DNA from 2 places in the Undibacterium sp. Ji42W genome. Region 1 is predicted to be linked to the other one. Evidence: predicted binding sites of a transcription regulator. Region 1 holds the regulator's gene; the other holds the start of a gene.
What was found. The regulator HrcA, encoded in region 1, represses chaperone genes, less so after heat shock. The targets are predictions, from matches to a motif close to TTAGCACTCNNNNNNNNNGAGTGCTAA.
Positions count from the first base shown of each region.

Region 1 (3,422 bases):
GTCTTCATGGAACATGTCTGTCAGCAGAGCTGTGCCCAGCACAAACCGCACTTGTTCGCGTGTCATGCCTTCTTTTAATTGCGCCACCATTTCCTGGGAAACAAAGTTACCTTGCTGTATGGAAACACGGTAAGGTGAAATAAAAGCCAGCACCTTGCCAAAACCAGTAGGCTCCACCACTTGTGCACCATTTGCGTCACTCGGTGCGCTGGATGTTGCATATACTGAAGTCCTGTCAGCCGATGACAACAGCGGAATAGGTGAGGAACATGCTGTCAGACCAGCCAGCAAAACCAGACCCGCAACGCGGCTCATCTTCTTCCGTGTTAATTCTGAAAACAACAGTTGCATAGATAACCTCTTAATTGAGCAACAAGCCCTAAAACCCGATATCATAAAGCAGATAGCAAATTTTTGATCGAAAACATGACAAACAGCTCCCCAAACCTCAAAGCCAGCGGTCTGAAAGCCACTCTGCCCCGCCTGAAAATCCTGGAAATCTTCCAGAGCAGCAAGGTTCGTCATCTGACAGCAGAAGATGTATATAAGATCCTGCTAAATGAAAATATGGATGTCGGTCTGGCAACTGTATACCGAGTCCTGACCCAGTTTGAACAGGCTGGCCTGTTAAACCGCAATCATTTTGAGACTGGCAAAGCCATTTTTGAATTGAACGAGGGTTCACATCATGACCATCTGGTCTGCCTGGACTGTGGCCGTGTAGAAGAATTTTTTGATGAAGAAATTGAACACCGCCAGCAAACCGTTGCGCTGGAACGTGGCTTTAAAATCGCCGAACATGCGCTGGCGATTTATGGCAATTGCACCAAGCCTAATTGCGAACACAAGACTTGAAGCAAGGACAAAACCGCCACTGTAGCTTCGCAAGCGCACCGGGCCATGAGTGCCCCGTGTGCGATCCAGCCTACTTATTGATCTTGGACACCACGGCTTCGACTGTATCTATGATTTTTTGCGCATTGAATGGCTTGAGAATATAGCCATGGATGCCGTTCTTGACTACTTCCGTAATCGTATCCTGGTCTTTATTGGCGGTGACCATCAACACTCTTGAATCTGGCAACAATTCACGTATGCGGGGCAGGATTTCAGTGCCGCTGATTTTGGGCATGACGATATCGAGCAAGATCAGATCAGGTTTCAGTTTCACCGCCATTTCCAGGCCGGTACCGCCGTCGGTAGCCTCACCAACGACGTTATATCCCTCACTGCGCAGTATGACCCTGAGCACCTCGCGGGTGACATCATTATCATCAATCAATAAAATCTTTGCGTTTTTCTTGTCCATAGCAACCCTGTATGCGCATCAATGTTTGCTTATTTTCTTTTTTGCTTCGCTACTTCAGACTGTATCTTAATGGTTTATTACTGACTAAGTGCATTAGATAATAATTTTGCAGTGATGTCTACGATGGGAATAACTCTTTCATACGCCATGCGGGTAGGGCCGATAACACCCAGGGTGCCAACTATCTTGCCATTGACTCCATAAGGCGCGGTGACGATACTCATTTCTTCCATGGGTACCAGTTGTGATTCACCGCCGATGAATATCTGTACCCCGGTTGCCTTGCTCGACACATCGAGTAACTGCATGAGGCTATTTTTTTGCTCGAACATATCGAACAGTTTGCGCAAAGAACTCATGTTCGAAGACAGGTCCTGCACATTCAGCAAATTGCGTTCACCAGAGATAACTACCTCGTCATTATCTTCATCCATGGCATTGCTGCCCGCTTCTACTGCCGCCTGCATGAGTCTGGTCATGTCATTTTGCAATTCCCGCAGCTCGCTATTAATACGGGTGCGTGCGTCGGTAAAGCTCAGGCCACCAAAATTCTGGTTCAAATAATTGGCTGCCTGCACCAACTGAGTTGGTGTGTAATCAACATCGGTCAACAGCAGCCGGTTATGCACTTCGCCGCCAGGTGCCACCACCACCAGCAAGATACGTTTTTCTGACAGGCGCAAGAATTCTACCTGCTGGAAAATCGACTCGGTACGCGGCGTCATGACGACACCGGCAAATTGTGACAACGACGATAATATCTGCGCCGCATTCGCAATTAGTTTTTGCGGAGACTGTGCATTCATATTTGATTGCATGCTGGACTGCAACCGGGAATCCATGCCTGCGCCATTCACATCTTGTACAGTCAGCAAGGTATCAACAAAGACGCGATAGCCCCTGGGCGTAGGGATACGGCCCGCAGAAGTATGCGGGCTGGCCACAAAGCCCATTTCTTCAAGGTCGGCCATGACATTGCGTATCGTCGCCGGGGATAATTCCAGGCCGGATATTTTGGACAAGGCGCGGGAACCCACAGGCTGGCCGTCAGCAATATAACGCTCGACCAGGGCTTTTAATAAAGTTTGTGCGCGGATATCTAGTTGCATGGTTTCATTTTATGCGTTCATGACTGACATGAACATAGAAAAATTCATAGCCATAGAGTCAGGTCATGCAGATTGGCAAATTCTGCATCCGGCTTGATATGAAGATGGCGCTCATCTTCAATTTTTAAAGCCTGCCTGTTCATCCAGCCGCCTTTTAATCCTGCCCGTTGCGCGCCTTGTACATCAAGCAATAAATCATCACCCACATACAAGACCTCGGCAGGTTCCAGGCCCAGCTCCTGGCAAGCAGCCAGAAATATCCTGGGATCAGGCTTGGCACAGCCAAAGCGAAAGGCAGCGATCGACACCTTGAAGTGATGCGCCAGCCCTATCGCCTGCAAATCGGCAAAACCGTTTGAGACTGTTCCCAGCAGCAGTTTTTCTTGCAAAGCCTGCAATGCCGGTTTGACGTCACTGTACAAGTCCACTTTGTTCCTGGCGTCGGCAAATACCGCCATGGCCTGGTCGGCTTTTTCGGCTGCCACCCCATGTTCATCAAACACCTGTTTGAGCAAGGTATGGCGCAAGGCCCATAAGTCGTATTGAAAACGCTGGTCACTCGCTACCAGCACATTCCTGCGCTCACGCAGTTTTTCCACATTGTAATTTTGCGCCACGGCGGGCGCATGTTCATGCATCCATTGCTGCAATGCTGATTCAGCATGGCGAATTACCGGTGCAACCGGCCACAAAGTATCATCCAGATCCAGCAAAACTGCTTTAATTGCCATAAAGAGCACTCATTCCATTCGTTGATGTCCTAATTATGTTCTAATCTTAGCCATCATGTCACCCTACCTTTGTTTATGACAGTACAGGCTAAAACCATTGCACTTGTTGGAAAATCTAATGCCTCAGGCATTGCGGACTCAATTCAGGAACTGGCCAATTTTCTCGCGGCCGCAGGACACCGCGTCGTCATCGAGTCAGAAACGGCGCAATACCTGCAATTAAGCGAATTCAGCAGCATGCCGGTGCCTGAGATAGGCAAACTGGCAGATGTT
Region 1 is NZ_JBMPOV010000005.1:234,985-238,406, reverse strand. It holds gene ACO0LG_RS13035 (outer membrane protein assembly factor BamE) at 1-351, opposite strand, end outside; gene fur (ferric iron uptake transcriptional regulator) at 427-855, shown strand; gene ACO0LG_RS13025 (response regulator) at 926-1,309, opposite strand; gene hrcA (heat-inducible transcriptional repressor HrcA) at 1,387-2,418, opposite strand; gene ACO0LG_RS13015 (HAD family hydrolase) at 2,463-3,149, opposite strand; gene ACO0LG_RS13010 (NAD kinase) at 3,225-3,422, shown strand, end outside.

Region 2 (3,422 bases), on a different contig from region 1:
GCAGCATTGAAGCCGTAGTTGCCTTTGCCATTGATGATGGCGTTAACAACAACGCTAGGTTCGCCACCAGCGTTCGCAACGATTTCACGCAGTGGTGCTTCGATTGCTTTCAACACCAGTTTGATACCTGCTTCTTGATCTGGATTGTCGCCTTTGATGTCGCCTGCAGCTTGACGTGCACGCAACAGGGCAACGCCACCGCCAGGAACAACGCCTTCTTCAACAGCAGCGCGAGTTGCATGCAGAGCATCTTCAACGCGGGCTTTTTTCTCTTTCATTTCAACTTCAGTTGCAGCACCAACCTTGATCACAGCAACACCGCCTGCCAGTTTGGCAACGCGTTCTTGCAGTTTTTCACGGTCGTAGTCAGAAGTTGCTTCTTCGATTTGCGCGCGGATTTGTTTAACGCGTGCTTCGATACCGACAGCCTGGCCAGCGCCATCGATAACGGTCGTGTTTTCTTTACCGATTTCGATACGTTTAGCTTGGCCCAGATCAGCCAGAGTCGCTTTTTCCAGTGTCAGACCAACTTCTTCAGCAATCACTTGACCGCCGGTCAGGATAGCGATGTCTTCCAACATGGCTTTGCGACGGTCACCGAAGCCTGGCGCTTTAACAGCTGCAGTTTTCAGGATGCCACGGATGTTGTTCACCACCAGAGTTGCCAGCGCTTCGCCATCGACATCTTCAGCGATGATCAGCAGTGGGCGACCGGATTTTGCCACTTGTTCCAGTACCGGCAGCAGGTCACGGATGTTCGAGATTTTTTTGTCGAACAACAGGATGAACGGGTTTTCCAGGATAACGGATTGTTTTTCTGGATTGTTGATGAAGTAGGGTGACAGATAGCCACGGTCAAACTGCATACCTTCAACGATGTCGAGTTCGTTGTCCAGGGATTTGCCGTCTTCAACAGTGATCACGCCTTCTTTGCCGACTTTGTCCATTGCCTTGGCAATGATGTCGCCGATGTTTGCATCGGAGTTAGCAGAGATGGAACCAACTTGAGCGATTTCTTTGTTGGTTGTTGTTGGCTTGGACAGCGTTTTGATTTCAGCAACGATGGCTGTAACCGCTTTGTCGATACCGCGTTTCAAGTCAGTTGGGTTGAAGCCAGCTGCAACATATTTGAAACCTTCGCGAACGATGGCTTGTGCCAGAACTGTCGCTGTCGTTGTGCCGTCACCAGCGTTGTCAGAAGTGCGGGAAGCCACTTCTTTCACCAGTTGTGCACCCATGTTTTCCAGCTTGTCTTTCAGTTCGATTTCTTTGGCGACAGAGACACCGTCTTTAGTTACCGTAGGTGCGCCGAAAGAGCGTTCCAGAACGACGTTACGGCCTTTAGGACCCAAGGTGACTTTAACTGCGTTCGCCAGGATGTTGACGCCATTGACGATTTTCGCGCGTGCGTCATCACCAAAAATTACTTGTTTAGCTGCCATATTAATTCTCCGAATTCTTTAATTGATATCGTGGATGTCGTTTACTTCTGTACGACCGCGAAGATATCTTCTTCACGCATCACCAGAACTTCGTTGCCGTCAACTTTGACAGCCTGACCAGAATATTTACCGAACAAAACGCGGTCGCCAACTTTTACGTCCAGGGCGCGAACTGTACCGTTGTCCAGCAATTTGCCAGGACCAACAGCCAGCACTTCACCTTGATCTGGCTTTTCAGCAGCAGCGTCAGGCAGAACGATACCGGATGCAGTCTTTGTTTCTTGATCCAGGCGTTTCACGATCAGGCGATCGTGCAGGGGACGAAGGTTCATACAAGCTCCTTTAAATTTGCGAGTAATTACTATTGGAATTCAATTAAGCTGGGGAAAGACTTGTTAGCACTCTCTCCCAACGAGTGCTAAGTATATGGGCGAGAGGAGGGCTTTTCAAGAGCTAAAAAACAGCTAAATCGATTTTGTTGGTTGGCACGGGTACATAAATAGTGATTATTTAATAATAAAAGGGCCAAATCGATTTCTTTTCGATAATTAATTTCTTTTTGATATGCCTTTTTTATTTAATTTGGTTATATAACCAAATAATTCTTGCTCTTTGCAGAGTGGTGGCTTAAGCTTTAAATATTGGTTGTTCGACCAAATATTTAGATAAAAAGGTTTTATGAAATATCATGCAAACTATGGTCAATTCTGGTGGGAAATATCTTGTTAGACCCGCAGTCGTTTTGCTCACAGGTGGCATGGGTACAGGCAAAACTTCAGTCGCCAGCCAATTTACCAGTCTTGGTGTACCGGTTTTGGATGCTGATTTGGTGGCGCGGCAAATTCATCAAGACCCAGAACATGTAGCGACAAAGCAGATTGCACAAGAATTGCCGCAAATCGTGGATGAAAGTGGCCGCGTAAAGCGTGGTATCTTGCGCACTTTGCTGGTGGCCGATGTGCAACTGAACGAAAAGCTCAAAGCTATATTGCAGCCCCATGTAATGGTTGCGATGCAGGAATGGACGGCGCAACAGCGTGCGGTGTATGTGGTCTGGGAGTCAGCCTTGTTTCCCAGTTTGCGCTTCGCAAGTGAAAGTGGATGTATGGCACCAACAAGAATTTTGCTGGTGGAGGCAAGCGAGGCAACACGTCTGCAGCGTCTGCAACAGCGCAATCCAGGCTGGGCTGAGGCTGAGTTCAGACAGGTTTTTCAAATACAGGCATCATCTGGTTTATACCTGCAATGTGCGCATGAAGTGATGAGCAATGAAAACGACATTGCCAGCCTGTGTCAGCAAGTCTTGCATCAACATCTTATTTATATGTCGTACTGGAGTCCATTATGAAAAAAATCGCATTCTCTGGCACGCTTGATCCCATCACCAATGGTCATCTATGGGTGATTCAAGAGGCCAGGGCTTTAGCTGATGAAGTGGTGGTCTTCATTTCTGAAAACCCAGTCAAGAAGCCGCAGTTTTCTGCACCTGAGCGCAAGCACATCATTGAACGCAGCGTGGCTGAATGCGGCTGGCACAATGTCAGCGTGGTTATCGTCAAGGGCGATTACACGGCGCGTGCTGCCAAGCGCCATGGCATAGAGTATCTGGTACGCGGGATACGCAATACCTCAGACTTTGATTATGAAAACCTGATACAGCAAACCAATGTCGATGTACTCGATGGTGCCAAGACCATCTTTGTCATGCCACCGCGTGATCTTGGTTCTGTCAGTTCCAGTTTTGTGCGTGCCTTGCAAGGGCCGGTGGGCTGGCACTGGACGGTAAAAAAATTCATGCCCATGCCAGCTTATATAGCGTGGATCAAAAGCTGGTTGCGCACTGACTGGCAAAAACTGTGGGAAGCCGAAGCTGATGTTGACGGTACCAAACTCGACCACTGGTTTGATTATCTGACGGGTGATGATGCCTACGGTGCGGCACGCCGGACTTACCATAATCTTGATCATCTGGTGCATGGA
Region 2 is NZ_JBMPOV010000008.1:218,781-222,202, reverse strand. It holds gene groL (chaperonin GroEL) at 1-1,442, opposite strand, end outside; gene groES (co-chaperone GroES) at 1,484-1,774, opposite strand; gene coaE (dephospho-CoA kinase) at 2,131-2,790, shown strand; gene coaD (pantetheine-phosphate adenylyltransferase) at 2,787-3,422, shown strand, end outside.
Region 2: the regulator HrcA is predicted to act here: its motif matches at 1,838-1,864, upstream of groES (co-chaperone GroES).